One region of the Variovorax sp. 05T418 genome, then DNA from elsewhere that is predicted to be linked to it. Evidence: riboswitches for the same ligand, from Rfam matches in the RefSeq annotation. Region 1 holds a riboswitch; the other holds the start of a gene.
What was found. Region 1 has a riboswitch for cobalamin ahead of cobM (precorrin-4 C(11)-methyltransferase). Riboswitches for the same ligand answer to the same signal wherever they lie in the genome.
Positions count from the first base shown of each region.

Region 2: it holds a riboswitch for cobalamin, as region 1 does, so the genes downstream of both, AC1DMS_RS29905 (TonB-dependent receptor domain-containing protein) here and cobM (precorrin-4 C(11)-methyltransferase) in region 1, are expected to answer to the same signal.

Region 1 is NZ_JBFTLJ010000003.1:230,105-237,974, forward strand. Features, by position in the region: gene AC1DMS_RS07035 (tartrate dehydrogenase) at 1-1,037, shown strand, start outside; gene AC1DMS_RS07040 (tripartite tricarboxylate transporter substrate binding protein) at 1,083-2,084, shown strand; gene AC1DMS_RS07045 (hypothetical protein) at 2,181-2,480, shown strand; cobalamin riboswitch at 2,640-2,903, shown strand; gene cobM (precorrin-4 C(11)-methyltransferase) at 3,063-3,908, shown strand; gene AC1DMS_RS07055 (sirohydrochlorin chelatase) at 3,905-4,846, shown strand; gene AC1DMS_RS07060 (precorrin-8X methylmutase) at 4,843-5,532, shown strand; gene AC1DMS_RS07065 (cobalt-precorrin-5B (C(1))-methyltransferase) at 5,529-6,626, shown strand; gene cbiE (precorrin-6y C5,15-methyltransferase (decarboxylating) subunit CbiE) at 6,647-7,870, shown strand, end outside.
Region 2 is NZ_JBFTLJ010000024.1:42,701-50,570, reverse strand. Features, by position in the region: gene AC1DMS_RS29935 (carbon-nitrogen hydrolase family protein) at 1-330, opposite strand, end outside; gene AC1DMS_RS29930 (AraC-like ligand-binding domain-containing protein) at 502-1,464, shown strand; gene AC1DMS_RS29925 (universal stress protein) at 1,487-1,912, opposite strand; gene AC1DMS_RS29920 (sulfite exporter TauE/SafE family protein) at 1,993-2,814, opposite strand; gene AC1DMS_RS29915 (cell division protein ZapA) at 3,097-3,429, opposite strand; gene AC1DMS_RS29910 (hypothetical protein) at 3,426-3,650, opposite strand; cobalamin riboswitch at 3,722-3,968, shown strand; gene AC1DMS_RS29905 (TonB-dependent receptor domain-containing protein) at 4,068-6,008, shown strand; gene AC1DMS_RS29900 (cobyrinic acid a,c-diamide synthase CobB) at 5,993-7,402, shown strand; gene AC1DMS_RS29895 (bifunctional adenosylcobinamide kinase/adenosylcobinamide-phosphate guanylyltransferase) at 7,392-7,870, shown strand, end outside.

The sequences.
Region 1 (7,870 bases):
CCGGAGACGGCATCGGCAAGGAAGTCGTGCCCGCGGGCCAGCAGGTGCTCGAAGCGCTGGCTTCGGCCGGCAGCAGCTTCACGTTCGAGTTCGAGAATTTCGGCTGGGGCGGCGACCACTACCGCGAACACGGCGCGATGATGCCGGCCGACGGCCTCGATGCGCTGCGCAGCAAGGACGCGATCCTGTTCGGCTCGGCGGGCGATCCGCATATTCCCGACCACATCACGCTCTGGGGCCTGCGCCTGAAGATCTGCCAGGGCTTCGACCAGTACGCCAACGTGCGCCCGACGCGCATCCTGCCCGGCATCGACGGCCCGCTCAAGCGCTGCGGCCCCCATGATCTGAACTGGGTCATCGTGCGCGAGAACTCCGAGGGCGAGTACGCCGGCGTCGGCGGCCGCGTGCACCAGGGCCATCCGATCGAGGCCGCCACCGACGTGTCCATGATGACGCGCGCCGGCGTCGAACGCATCATGCGCTTCGCCTTCAAACTGGCGCAGTCGCGGCCCCGCAAGCTGCTCACGGTCGTCACCAAGAGCAACGCCCAGCGCCACGCGATGGTGATGTGGGACGAGATCGCGCTGCAGGTCTCGAAGGAGTTCCCGGAGGTCACCTGGGACAAGGAACTGGTCGACGCATCGACCGCACGCATGATCAACCGGCCGGCCTCGCTCGACACCATCGTCGCCACCAACCTGCATGCCGACATCCTGAGCGACCTGGCCGCCGCGCTCGCGGGCAGCCTGGGCATCGCACCCACCGGCAACATCGACCCCGAGCGGCGCTACCCGTCGATGTTCGAACCGATCCACGGCTCCGCCTTCGACATCATGGGCAAGGGCCTGGCCAATCCGGTCGGCACCTTCTGGTCGGTCGTGATGATGCTGGAGCACCTGGGCGAGGCCGAGGCCGCCCGGCGCGTCATGCAGGCGGTCGAAGCCGTGACGGCCGACCCCGCGCTGCACACGCGCGATCTCGGCGGCCGCGCCACCACCGCGCAGGTCACGCAGGCCGTGTGCGCACGGCTCGCGTAACCCAATCAAACACACGGCGCAGACCGTCAGCCAGGAGACAAAGACATGTTGAAGCAACCATTCGCCATCGGGCGCCGCCGCGCCCTCGCGGGAACCGCCCTGGCGGCCCTCGGCCTTTGCATCGCGCCCTGGGCCACTGCCCAGGAGCCGTGGCCGGCCAAGCCGATCAGCCTGGTCGTGCCCTTTCCTTCCGGCGGCACCACCGACGTGCTGGCCCGCGCGCTCGCCGATGCGCTGTCCAAGGCCCTGGGCCAGCCCGTGATCGTGGAAAGCAAGCCGGGCGCCGGCGCCACGCTCGGCGCCGACTACGTCGCCAAGGCCAGGCCCGATGGCTACACGCTGCTGATGGGCGCGGTGCACCACACCATCGCGACCAGCGTCTACAAGAAGCTGCCCTACGACTTCCAGAAAGACTTCGCGCCGATCACCACGGTGGCGATGGTGCCGAACGTGCTGGTGGTCAATGCCTCGCTCACGCCGGCCAAGTCGGTGGCCGAGCTGGTCGCGCTTGCCAAGGCGTCGCCGAAGGAGCTGGCCTACGGCTCCAACGGCAACGGCACGGCGCAACACCTGATCGGCACCCAGTTCCAGGCCAGCACCGGCGTCAAGCTGCTGCACGTGCCGTACAAGGGCAGCGGTCCGCTCACCACCGACCTGCTGGGCGGGCAGGTGGACATGTCCTTCGACACCATCACGCCCGTGCTGCAGCACATCAAGGGCGGCAAGCTGCGCGCGCTGGCCGTCACCACCGCCAAGCGTTCCGCCGTACTGCCCGAGGTGCCGACGCTCGAGGAGGCCGGGCTCAAGGGCTTCGACATCGGCACCTGGTTCGGCGTGCTCGCGCCGGCCGGAACGCCGAAGGACATCACCGCAAAGCTCCACATCGAGATGGCCAGGATCATCAAGTCGCCGGAGTTCGCCGAGCGGATGCGCGCGATCGGCGCCGACCCGATCGGCGACAGCTCCGCCGAGATGGCGGCCCGCATCCGCGAGGAGACGGCGAAGTTCGCGAGGCTGGTCAAGGAGGGGAAGGTCGCGGTCGAGTAGGCCGGATTCACGACGATCTTGTTACTCTCCGCTGCGCTCGCCAGTCCCTAGAGTTGCCTTGCGGCGCCAACCACGGCGCGCCACAAGGAGCCGGCGATGAGCAGCAACAGCAGGAACAGCAGCAAGAACGACCGCGTCGCGCAGGCGCTCGGCATCTATCGAAGCATCGCGGCGTGCAACGAGCGCCTTGCGCGCGGCAACGACGTCCACGCGCTCACGGCGGCGTTGATGCTGCCCTGCTACCACGCCGAGTTCAGGCGCGTGGCGAGCGAGCTGAACCATTCGGAGCAGGACGAGCTGGGCGCCGCGCTCGAACGCTACCTGCCTGGCAACGCCGCAGTGACCGCGTCCTACAACGAACTCCTGGTTGGCCTGCGGCTGCGGCCGGCCCGCTGATCTGCCCACACAGACCCGGGAGCCATGCCGACGCGCGGCTGTTCTGATCCAGAACAACCCCGCGTACCAGGGCGATTTCGCCGCGGCCCGCAAGGAACTGCGCGGGCGTCTCGGCCTGGACAGGTGATCGCCCGCCGCCCCGCCGCAAGCGGCTGATACACTTTGCGCGCGTTGTCAGGTGTCCTGGCGCCCCGTGTAAACGGCGGGGTGGCCAGGGTGAAACGGGAAGTCGGTGCGCGGCGGTGGAGAGAACACCGCGCAATGCCGACGCTGCCCCCGCAACGGTAAACGAGTCAAGAAGCAAGACCCCGGGATTCGGTCCCGCGCCACTGTGCCGCGAACGGCATGGGAAGGTGGTCTTGCTGCAGAGCCGATGGCTCTGCGCTCGTGAGCCCGGAGACCGGCCTGACGACCAGCGCATGACCTTGCGGTGGGCGAGGATCGGCGGGCGGCGCATGGCGTCCGGCTCGATGCAGGTGTGCATCCGCCGGAACCGCATCCACTGGCGCCCCTCCGATTTCTCTCCCCCCGCCCGGTCGTACCGACCATCTATCGCGCGGCGGGCGCGGAGGAATCATCATCATGAACGAGCGAGCCATCGCTCCAGGCAGTGCGCCGACGCCGGGAACCGTGTGGTTCGTCGGTGCGGGCCCGGGCGATCCGGAACTCATCACCGTCAAGGGCCGCGGCCTCGTCGAGCGCGCCGGGGCGATCCTGTTCGCGGGCTCGCTCGTGAGCGAAACCGCCATGCGCTGGGCGCGGCCGGACTGCGCCATTGCCGACAGCAAGGACATGACGCTCGAGCAGATGTCGGCCTGGCTGATCGCGCAGGCCGCGCGCTGCGAGACCGTGGTGCGCCTGCAGACCGGCGACCCGGGCCTGTACGGCGCACTGATCGAGCTGGTGCAGCCGCTGGATGCGGCGGGCGTGCCGATCGGCGTGGTGCCGGGCGTGTCCTCCGCCATGGCCTCGGCGGCGGCGGCGGTGGAAAGCCTCACGCTGCCCGAGGTCACGCAGACCGTGATCTTCACGCGCGTCGAAGGCCGCACGCCCATGCCCGAGGGCGAGTCGCTCGAGGCGCTCGCCGCGCACCACAGCACGCTGTGCATCTTCCTGAGCATCACCCTGATGGGCAAGGTCACGGCCGCGCTCACGGCCGCCGGCTGGTCGCCCGATGCGCCCGTGGTGGTGGTTCACAAGGCAAGCTGGCCGGGCGAAGAGAAGATCGTGCGCGGCACGGTCGCGACCATCCAGGCGCTGTGCCGCGAGGCCCGCATCGCGAGCCAGTCGATGATCATCGCCAGCCCCACGCTGGGCGCGCGGCAGTGGACCACGCTCGCCAAATCCAAGCTCTACGACGCGAGCTTCACGCACCGCTTCCGGCGCGCGAGCGTTCCCGTCCAAACCCTGCGCCAGGAACTCCCATGAACTCCGAAACCATTCTGCTGGTGGGCCACGGCTCGCGCGAAAAATCCGGCAACGACGAGATCGAGGCCTTTGCCGCGCAATGGCGCGAGCGGCAGCCGGGCTGGCGCATCGAGGTCTGCTTCATCGAGTTCTCCGAGATCACGATGAGCGAGGGCCTGCGCCGCGCGGCCGAGAGCGCGCGGCGCGTGATCGTGGTGCCGCTCATCCTCAATGCCGCGGGCCACGTGAAGATGGACGTGCCGCAGGCCATCGACGGCGCCCGGCTCAAGTACCCGATGGTGCAGTTCCTCTACGCGCCGCACCTCACGGCCTGCGATCCGATCCTCGCGATCCTCAAGCGCCGCCTCAAGGACGCGATGCAGGCGCTCGACATGCCCGACCCGACCACCACCGGCGTGGTGATCCTGGGCCGGGGTTCGTCGGACCGCCAGGCCAATGGCGACATGGCCAAGATGGCGCGCTGGCTGATGGAGGAGACCGACCACGAGCTGGTCGACCTTGCCTTCACCGGCATCACCTACCCGCGCCTGGAGAAGGCCGTGCAGCGCCAGGGCCTGCTGGGCATGAAGCAGGTGGTGGTGCTGCCCTACTACCTGTTCAACGGCACGCTGGTCGAACGCATCGCGCGCCAGGTCGAGCACCTGAAGGCGCAGTACCCGACGATCCGTTTCGTTTCCACGCGCTACTTCGGCTTCGAGCCCGAGATCTTCGCGCTGCTCGAACAGCGCGTGGACGACCTGCGGCGCGGCGCGCCGGCCGCGCTCATGCCTTGCGACGGCTGCAAGTTCCGCGACTTTGCGGTGGAGCACGGGCTGGGCGGCCACCACCATGGCGATGCGGCGGCGCACGGCCACGACCACGACCACGATCACGACCACGATCACGACCACGCGCATGGCCACGTCCATGCGCACGACGCGGTGCCGGCGCTGCGATGAAGCCGACGCACGCCCCGGCGGCCAACGTCGTCACCGAGCAGCTCACCGCGGCGGGCCGCGCCATCGAGCACGACTCCTTCGCGGTGATCGACCGCGAGGTGGCCTCGCATGCCTACACAGCCGACCAGTGGCCCGTGGTGCGCCGCATGATCCATGCGAACGCCGACTTCGACTTCAACGGCCTGACCGACTTCCACCCGGAGGCAGTCGACGCCGCCATTGCCGCCATCCGCTCGCGCGCCAGCCGCGTGCTGGCCGATGTCGAGATGATCTGCGTCGGCCTCTCGGCGCCGCGCCTCGCGCACTTCGGCATGGGCACTCACCAGTTCATCAGCGACCCGGACGTGATCTCGCAGGCGATGGCCGAAGGCACCACGCGCGCGGTGCAGGCCATGCGCAAGGCGCACCGGCTCGGGCTGGTCGACGGCGCGATCGTCGGCATCGGCAATGCACCGACCGCGCTGATCGAGATCGTGCGGCTGATCCGCGAAGAGGGCGCGCGCCCCGCGCTGGTGGTGGGCATGCCGGTGGGCTTCGTGTCGGCGGCCGAATCGAAGGACCTGGCCGCGCTCGAAGACGAGGTGCCCTGGATCGTGATCCGCGGGCGCAAGGGCGGCTCCACGCTGGTGGTGGCCGCGATCCACGCGCTGCTGGGCCTGGCCGAGGCGCGCGAACACGCCGCATGATGGACAAGGGCGCGCCCCGCGGCACCCGCACCGGTTTCACGACCGGTGCGTGTTCGGCCGCGGCGGCGCGCGCGGCGGTGATCGGCCTGGTCACGGGCCAGGTGCCCGACCACGTCGAGTGCCTGCTGCCCAACGGTGATCTCGTGCGCTTCGCGGTACACGATGGCCGCGTCGACAGCGCGAGCGCGCACGCCATGGTCATCAAGGACGCCGGCGACGACCCCGACTGCACCGACAAGGCCCATCTCACGGCCGACGTGCGCCTGCTGCCCGATCTGGCGGGCCAGGTGGTGCTGGCCGGCGGCACCGGCGTGGGCACCGTCACCATGCCGGGCCTCGGGCTCGCCGTGGGCGGGCCGGCCATCAACCCGGTGCCGCGCCGCAACATCGAGGCGAACGTGCGCGCGGTGGGCGCGGCGCTGCTCGACGAGGTCGGCCTCGAAGTCGCGATCTCCGTGCCGCAGGGCGAGGAGATGGCCAAGAAGACGCTCAATGCGCGCCTGGGCATCCTCGGCGGCATTTCGATCCTCGGCACCACCGGCATCGTCAAGCCGTATTCCACCGCCGCCTACCGCGCGAGCGTGGTGCAGGGCGTGCAGGTGGCGGGCACGCTGGGCCATGGCGTGGTCGTGCTCACGACCGGCGGGCGCACCGAGAAATTCGTGATGGCCGAAATGCCGGAGCTGCCCGAGCCGGCCTTCGTGCAGATGGGCGACTTCCTGCGCTACGCGATGGGCGCCGCGGTCAAGGCCGGAATCCGGAAGGTGGTGATCGGCGGCATGGTCGGCAAGCTCACCAAGATCGCGCAGGGCGAGACCATCACCCACGCCGGCCGGGCCGAGGTCGACACCGGCCTGCTGGCCGACCTGGCCGCCGGACTCGGCGCGCCGCCCGATGTGTGCGATGCGATCCGCGGCAACGAGACCGCGCGCTATGCCGGCGAGCGCATGGACGCGCTCGGGCTCGGCACCGCCTTTCACACGGCGCTCGCGCAGCGCGTCATCCAGACGCTGCGCACGCGCTACCCCGACCAGTTCGAACTGAAGGTGCTGGTCTGCGACTTCGAAGGCCGAAAGATCGCGGAGGCCCCGTGAACGACAGCGAGAACAACAACATGACCAACAAATGCCGCATCCTCGGCGTGCTGGACGACGGCGATGCGAGCCTCGGGCGCGGCGCGATGGCCCACCTGCAAAAGGCGCAACTGGTGATCGGCGCCGCGCGCACGCTGGCGCTGTTCGCGCCGCACATCGCGCCCGGCGCGGTGCAGCGCGATCTCACGGGCGCGCTGTCGCAGGTGCCCGAATGGATCCGCGCCGCGCAGGCCGAAGAGCGCCGCGTGGTCGTGCTGGCCACCGGCGATCCGCTGTGCCATGGCATTGCGGCCTTCCTGGCCGCGCGCCTGTGCATCGAGGCGATCGAGGTCATTCCGAACGTATCGACGCTGCAGCTGGCCTGCGCGCGGCTCGGCCTGCCGTGGCAGGAGATGAAGTTTGCCTCCGTGCATGCGAAGGATGCGGGCGACTGGCTCCCCGGCTCGCCGCCCGCGCACGGCCTCTATGCGCTGCTGCGCGACATCCGCCAGCACGACCGGCTGGCCGTGCTCACCAGCCCCGACAACACGCCCGACCGCATCGCGCGCATGCTGGTGGCCGAAGGCCTGGCCGACGATTTCGAGATGGCCGTGGCCGAGCGCCTGTGCCAGCCCGAGGAGCGCGTGGTCAGCGGCATGCGCATCACGGCCGCGGCGCAGATGCGGTTTGCCGATCCGAACGTGGTGCTGCTCTGGCGCACGCGGCTGCGCGCGCCGCAGGTGCTGTTCGGCTTGCCGGATGCGAGCTTCGAGCAGCGCCATCCCGAGAAGGGCCTGATCACCAAGAACGAGGTGCGCGCCGTCTCGCTCGCGCGCATGCAGCTGCGCGCCGACAGCGTGGTGTGGGACATCGGCGCGGGCTCCGGCTCGGTCGGGCTGGAGGCCGCGCGGCTGTGCTGGCGCGGCCATGTCTACGCGATCGAGAAGAACGCGGACGACAGCGCCATCGTCGCGCGCAACCGCCAGGCCATGGGCATCAGCAACCACAGCCTGGTGCACGGCAAGGCGCCCGAGGGCCTGGCGGCCTGGGCCGATCCGGATGCGGTCTTCATCGGCGGCTCCGGCGGCGAGCTGGCAGAGCTCATCGCGCTGGTGCTGCGGCGCCTGCGGCCGGGCGGCTGGCTGGTGATGAACTTCGTGACCATCGAGAACCTCGCGGCTGCGGTCGAGGCTCTCAAGGCGCAGGGCGCGGCCTGGGACGTGCTGCAGCTGCAGGCCTCGCGCAGCAAGCCGATCCTGCACATG
Region 2 (7,870 bases), on a different contig from region 1:
GCCGGCGGCCTTTTCGCTGTAGCCGAGCGAAACCCAGATGTTGTGCTTGCGCGCGGCCTCCCGGACGCGGTCGAATTCGGCCGAGCCCACGACCAGTGCGTTGTCGTGGTAGCGCTGCACGAACTGCATGCCCCAGGCCGGCGAGTCGAGCCAGATCCACCACGGGTAGCCGGGCACCCAGGTCTCGGGAAAGGCGATGAGCTTCACGCCCTGGCCGGCGGCCTGGGCCATGAGGTCGATGGTCTTGTCGATGGTGCCGTCGAGATCGAGGAACACGGGCGCTGCCTGCACGGCGGCAACGCGGAGCTTGGGGTGAACGGTGGCGGGCATGGCGGGGTCTCCGGAAACGGGTTGAAAGAAACAACTTCGCACACCTCGCACCGGGTTTGCGCGGTGGCATGCGGGTTGCTTCAAGCGTAGATTCGCCGCCGCGAAACGCCTTGACCCGAACTTGCGGCGTTCTTGTTCCAGCGTTGCAGGCCGACTTCCGAAGGAACCCCGATGACCCCGTTGCTCAGCACCGATGCCGTTCCGCGCGGCCAGCGGCTCGCCTACTGGACCGACATGATCTGCAACGTCTACGTGCAGCTCGGATGCGATCCGGTGCGCGAAGGCGATAGCGGCAATTTCGAAGGCAGCATCCGCCAGCACACGCTGCCGAGCCTGGACGTGTCGGTGGTCAGGTCAGGACCGCAGAAGGTGATGCGCACGCCGGGCCACATCTCGCGCTCGGGCGACGACTGCTTTCTGGTCAGCATCCAGGCGCGCGGCCAGGGCGTGGTGCGGCAGGATGGGCGCGACGCCGTGCTGGCGGCGGGCGACTTCGCGCTGTACGACAGCACGCGGCCCTACCAGCTGCTGTTCGACGACAGCTTCGAGCAGATCGTGCTCAAGCTGCCGGGCGAGCGCCTGCGCAGCGAGCTGCACCACACCGAAGCGCTGACGGCCACCACCGTGTCGGGGCGCGAGGGCGCGGGGCACCTGCTGCTGGGCATGATCCGCACGCTGCGCGAGGACATCGACACCTTGCAGCCGGCGTCGGCCCTGGCGGTGGCCAACGGCGTGCAGAGCATTCTCGTGGCCGGGCTGCAGACGCTGCCCGCGGCGCGCTCACCGGGCCTGAGCAGTCTCACGGCCTACCACCTGGCCCGCGTGAAGCGGCGCATCGACGAGCAGTTGGCGGATCCTTCGCTGTCGGTGGGAAGCCTCGCGGCGCAGCTGGGCGTCTCGGCGAGCCACATCCACCGCGTCTTCAAGAGCGAGCCGCTCACGCCTTCGCAGTACATCTGGGAGCGCCGGCTCGAAGCCTGCAGCCGCGACCTGCTCGAGGCGCGCCTGGCCGGCCGGCCCGTGGCCGAGATTGCCTACGGCCGCGGCTTCAACGACGCGGCGCATTTCAGCCGCGCGTTCCGCGAACGCTTCGGCTGCTCGCCGCGCGAATGGCGGCAGCAGCGCGTGCAATAAAAAGGGGAAGAGAAAAACCCGGCTACTGCACCAGCAGCACCGAGGTGTCGGTCTCGGAGATCACCTTGGTGGCCACCGAGCCCATCAGCGCGCGGCCGAAGATGCCGTGGCCATGGGTGCCGAGCACGATCAGCTGCGCATGCGCCGCGGCCGCCGACTTGAGGATTTCCTCGGCCGCATGGCCATGGCGCTTGTCGATCGTGTAGTTGCTCACGCCGTTCTGCGCAAGCAATGCCGCCACGGGTTCGAGCACCTTGGCGTTCTCCTCGGCGTAGTAGTCGGCGATGACCTCCTTGCTGAGGTGGCGCGCCACGTGCCCCGAGATGCCGGTGCTGACATGCACGATGACCAGCTCATGGCCATCCACGAACATCGCGCGGTTGGCCAGCAGGTAATTGAGCGCCTTCTGCGTGTAGGCGCTGCCGTCGACAGCAATGAGGATTTTCATGCGCCCGTTATACGGCCGGGCCTGCCGCCTCGCAACGGATCCCACCCGGGACCCGAGGGGCTTTCAACGCGCCCGGCGGCTCAGCCCTGCAGGCCCTTCCAGAGCATGTAGGCCGCCAGCAGGTACAGGATGCTCGCAAATACGCGCTTGAGCTTCTTCACCGGCAGGTTGTGCGCCGCCTTCGCGCCGAGCGGCGCAGTGAGCACGCTGCACAGCGCAATGACCACCAGCGCGGGCAGCCAGATGTAGCCGAACGAGCCGGCCGGAAGGCCCTGCACCGACTGCCCGCTCACCACGTAGCCCAGCACGTTGGCCACCGCAATCGGAAAGCCGAGCGCGGCGCTGGTGGCCACGGCGTTGTGGATGGAGATGTTGCACCAGGTCATGAACGGCACGCTGACAAAGCCGCCGCCCGCGCCGACCAGGCCCGAGATGAAGCCGATGGCGCCGCCCGCCGACAGCTGCCCCGCGGTGCCCGGCATCTGGCGCGTGGGCTTGGGCTTGCGGTCGAGGAACATCTGCGTGGCCGAGAAGCCCACGAACAGCGCAAAGACGATGGCCAGCACCGTGCCCTTGAGCAGCGCGAACACGCCCAGGCTGCCCAGCAGGCTGCCGATGACGATGCCGGGCGCCAGGCGCCGCACGATGTCCCAGCGCACCGCGCCGCGCTTGTGATGGGCGCGCACGCTGGACACCGAGGTGAAGATGATCGTGGCCATCGAGGTGGCGATCGCCATCTTCACGGCAAGATCGGAGGCCACCCCGCGGTGCCCCATGATGATCGTGATGAACGGCACCATGAGCATCCCGCCGCCGATGCCCAGCAGGCCCGCCAGGAAACCGGTGCCCAGGCCGAGCGCGGCCAATTCGGCGATCAGGAGGGGGTCGAGCAGGGAAGTCACGCAGCGGAGCCTTGAAAAAAAGCAACGGCCCCGTGCAGCGCATGCAGGGGCCGTATGAACGGAAAAAGGTGTCTGCAAGTGGGCGCCGAACCCGCATCCTGAACCAGGGTTCAGGTGGGCGAGGGCAGCAAGACTTCGGGTTCATCTGACGCGAGATGATCACACCCGTCAAGCGATGTACCAAGCCCGGCTCCGGAGAGCATTGGAACAAGGAAATATTAAGCCCGACGCGCACCGCAGACAGTTCGGATTTTACGCCCCGGACGGGCCGGGTGCTTCCGCTCAGAGTAAATGGTCATCGCCCGCGAGGGCTTGATCGAGTTTCTGAATGAGCTGGGCGGCCTTGGCATCGGCGTCGCCGCCCTCTGCCGAGGAGGCCGCGGCCAGGGGAGGCGGCGCGGCCGCGGCGGCCGCCTGCTGGGCCGCCAGGTCGAAAGCCAGGTTCAGCGAAGCGAGCACCGCGATGCGGTCGCGCGCCTTCACCTTGCCCGCATCGCGGATCTTGCACATGGCCGCGTCCACGCGCTCGACGGCTTCGCGCAGCTGCGCCTCGCCGCCTTCGGGGCAGCCGAGCAGATAGCTCTGGCCCATGATCTGAACTTCAATCTGCTTCATGCGGGGGAATCTTGGGAAGGTGGTTCGGCCGGCAGCCGCTCGAGCAGCGCATCGAGGCGCGTGCGGGCCGCGGCCAGCCGCGACTTCAACGCGTCGCGCTCGCGCGTGAGCGCTTCGACCTGCTCCTGCAGCAGCGCATTGGTGCGCTGCACCTCTTCATGACGCACGAGCAGGCGTTCCACACGCTCGGCGATCTGGTCGATGGGGCTGGAGGCGGGCATGGTTGGCGATTGTAGTTTCCCCGGCGGACGGCAGGCGGCGCAACTTTTGGCTTACTGCGCTGGCCGAGGCCCTAAAATCCTGCGCGTTGGTGCCTGCGGCGTGGTTCACACGCCGCGGTTCAACGGGAAGCAGGAGTGAACGCCCCCGGAAACGGAACAGGGCCGAAGCCGCCTGCGCTGCCCCCGCAACGGTCAAGCAGTCGACGCCGCAAGCGTCAACCTCATCCATCAAGCCACTGGGTGCCCTGAAACAGGCGCCTGGGAAGGCGGTGGGGTCGCACTGCCAGCCCGGATACCGGCCAACAAGGCGGCTGCCGCATGCGCGATCGATTTTCGATTCGGCGCGCAAGGCAGCCATTGCGCCCAAGCGCCGGCGGGGAAGCCGGCGACGGGCATAGACGTTCGTTCGCTCCATTCATGACTTCCTGTGGTTTCCTTTCCCTCGGCCGTGCGCCTGCGCGCCGCCGCCTTGCCTGCCTGCCGCTCGCGCTGGCCTCTGCTTTCGGCGGCATGGCGCTGCTTCAACTGCCGGCCGTCGCGCATGCCCAGCAGGATGCGCCGGCACTCGGCGAAACCGTGGTCACCGCCAACCGCACGCCGCAGCCGCTGTCGGACCTCGTGGGCGACGTGTCCGTGGTCGACCGCCAGACCATCGAGCGCAGCGGCGCGGTCGGCGTGGCCGACGTGCTGGCGCGCCTGCCCGGCATCGAGATCACGCGCAACGGCAGCGTGGGCAACACCACCAGCCTGTACATCCGCGGCGCCGAGACCCGCTTCACGGCCGTCTACGTCGACGGCGTGCGCGTCGATTCGCAATCGACCGGCGGTGCCGGCTGGGAAAGCATTCCGCTCTCGCAGATCGACCGCATCGAAGTGCTGCGCGGCCCGGCCGCCGCGGTGTACGGCTCCGATGCCGTGGGCGGCGTGATCCAGCTCTTCACCAGGCGCGGCGAAGAAGGCGTGGCGCCTTACGCGGGCATCGGCTTCGGCAGCCACGGCCTGCGCAAGGCGGAGGCGGGCGTGAGCGGCAAGTCGGGCGCCTTCGACTATTCGCTGGGCGCGGCGCACGAGGAAAGCCGGGGCTTCAACGTGCTGCCGATGGACAAGCGCACGCCCTCCAAGGACGGCTTCACCAGCCCCGACCGCGACGGCTACCGCAGCAATTCCGGCAACCTGCGCCTGGGCTACCAGCTCACGCCGAACCAGCGGCTGGAAGCCACGCTGCTGTACAGCGACATGGAAGCCGGCTACGACCCGCCGGTGAGCTTCAGGACCAAGCCGCCGATCCTCTTCCGGAACGACATCTCGAACAACACGCTGCGCACGGCCGGGCTCTCGTGGTCGGCCAAGTGGAACGACATCTACAGCACGCGCGTGCAGGTCACCGATTCGCAGTCGGTCTACAAGACCCAGCCTTCGTTCTACCGCACCGAAACCAATCTGCGCGGCTACCTGTTCCAGAACGAATTCCGCTTCGGCCCGCACCTGGTGACGGCCACGCTCGAGCGCCGCGAAGACGCGCTCGAGAATGCGCCCACCATCAGCAGCGGCCTGCTCTCGAGCAAGCGCTCGCAGGACGCGGTCTCGCTCGGCTATGGCTTCGTGCAGGGCGCGCATTCGCTCCAGCTGCATGTGCGCCATGACGACGACAGCGAATTCGGCGGCAAGGCCACCGGCAGCGCCGCCTACGGCTACGCGATCACGCCGCGCCTGCGCGCCACCGTCTCGGCCGGCACCGCCTTCCGCGCGCCCACGCTCTACCAGCGCTTCAGCGAATACGGCGTGGCCAGCCTCAAGCCCGAGTCGAGCCGCAACGTCGAACTCGGCCTGCAGTACACCGACGGCGGCACGCATGCGGGCATCGTCGTCTACCAGAACCGCGTCGAGAACCTGATCGTGTTCGACGGTTCGGCCACCAACTGCCGCTCCGGCTTCGGCTGCTATGCCAGCACCGCGCGCGCCCGCTACCAGGGCGTGACGCTGTCGGGCGGGCACCGCATCGGTGACGTGAGCCTGCGCGCATCGCTCGACTTCCAGGACCCGCGCGACCTCGACACCGACCACCTGCTGGCCCGCCGCGCGCGCCGCCACGGCACGCTGGGCGCCGACTGGCGCATTGCCGGCTGGACGCTGGGCGCCGAGCTGCAATCGTCGAGCAAGCGCTTCGACGACGCGGCCAACACCCGCACGCTGGGCGGCTACACCGTGCTGAACCTGGTGGCCAGCACGCAGATCACGCGCGACATCGGCCTGGTGGCCCGCGTCGACAATGTGGGCGACAAGGACTACACGCTTGCACGCGGCTACGCCACCGGCGGCCGCAACGCATACATCGGCCTGAAGTGGACACCGCAATAAGCCAGCCCCGCAACAACGGCGAACCGATCGCCGCGCACAGCTGCGCCGCCGTGCTAGTGGCGGCACCGGCTTCGGGGCAGGGCAAGACCACCGTCGCGGCCGCGCTGGCGCGCCTGCACGCGCGCCAGGGCCGGCGCGTGCGGGTCTTCAAGTGCGGGCCCGACTTTCTCGACCCGTACTGGCTGGCGCTTGCCAGCGGCGCGCCGGTGCATTCGCTCGACCTCTGGATGACCGGCGAGGCCGACTGCCGCCGGCGGCTGCATGCGGCCGCGGCCGAGGCCGACCTGCTGATCGTCGAGGGCGTCATGGGCCTGTTCGACGGCAGCCCCAGCGCGGCGGACCTGGCCGAGCGCTTCGGCCTGCCGGTGCTGGCCGTGATCGATGCGCAGGCCATGGCCGGCACCTTCGGCGCGCTGGCCTACGGCCTGCAGAACTTCCGTCCCGCGCTGCCCTGGGCCGGCGTGCTGGCCAACCGCGTGGCCGGCGAGCGGCATGCCGGCATGCTGAAGGAGGCCTTGCGCGAACCGGCGCAGTGGCTCGGCAGCCTGCCGCGCGGCGCCGGTTTCGAACTGCCCGAGCGGCACCTGGGGCTGGTCGCTGCGCATGAACTCGGCGACGCGACGGCGCGGCTCGATGCGGCGGCCGACGCGATGGCCGCCACGCCCCTGGGCAAGCGGCCGCTTTCCGATTGGCCGCAGGTGCGCTTCGAGGCTGCCGCGGCCGAGCCGCCGGCGCGCATCGATCCGCTGCTGCAGGGGCGCACCATCGCGGTCGCGCGCGATGCGGCCTTTGCCTTCATCTATCCGGCCAACCTCGACGTGCTTGCGGCGCTGGGCGCGCGGGTCGTGTTCTTCTCTCCGCTCGCCGGCGATGCGTTGCCCGCATGCGATGCGCTCTGGCTGCCCGGCGGCTACCCCGAGCTGCATGCGAAGGCGCTGTCCGCCAGCGAATCCCTGCGCGCGTCGCTGGCCGCGCACGCCGCCGCGGGCAAGCCGGTATGGGCCGAGTGCGGCGGCATGATGTCGCTGTTCGAGCAACTGGAAACGGCCGATGGCGCATCGCACGCGCTCTGGGGGCTGCTGCCGGGCCGGGTCGCGATGCACAAGCGGCTGTCCGGCCTCGGGCCGCAGCAGCTCACACTGGGTGCCCACACGCTGCGCGGCCACACCTTTCACTATTCGAGCTGCGAAACGCCGCTGGTGCCGGCGGCCTTCACCGGCAGGCCCGGCGCGGACGCCCGCGCGGGAGAGGCCTTCTATGTGCACGGCCCGGTGCGGGCGAGCTATTTTCATGCGTGGTTCGCGTCCAGCCCCGAAGCCACGGCCAGGCTGTTCGGCGCGATGCCGATCGAGCTCGAACACGAAACCCCGGAGGCCGATGCGCATGCGCGTTGAACATGAATTCATCCTCGGCGGCCAGAAGAGCGGCAAGTCGCGCCGCGCCGAGCAGCGCGCCGCCGACTGGCTGGCCGAGGCGCCCGCCATGCGGCGCGCCGTGCTGATTGCCACCGCCCAGGCGCATGACGAAGAGATGCAGGAGCGCATCGTGCGCCACCAGGCCGACCGCGCCCGCCGCGTGCCCGCCATGCGAACCGTGGAAGAACCCGTCGAACTGGCGCGCGCCATCGTCACGCAGAGTTCGCCCGACACGCTGGTGGTGGTCGACTGCCTCACGCTCTGGCTCACCAACCTGCTGATGCCGCTGCGCTGCGAGACCGCGCAGCCGGTCACGCGCACGCCGGCGGCGCATGCCGCGATGCTGCTGATGGCGCTGCGCGAAGCGCGCGGGCCGGTGGTGCTGGTCGGCAACGAGATCGGGCTGGGCGTGATTCCGCTCGGCCGCGAAACGCGCGCCTTCGTCGA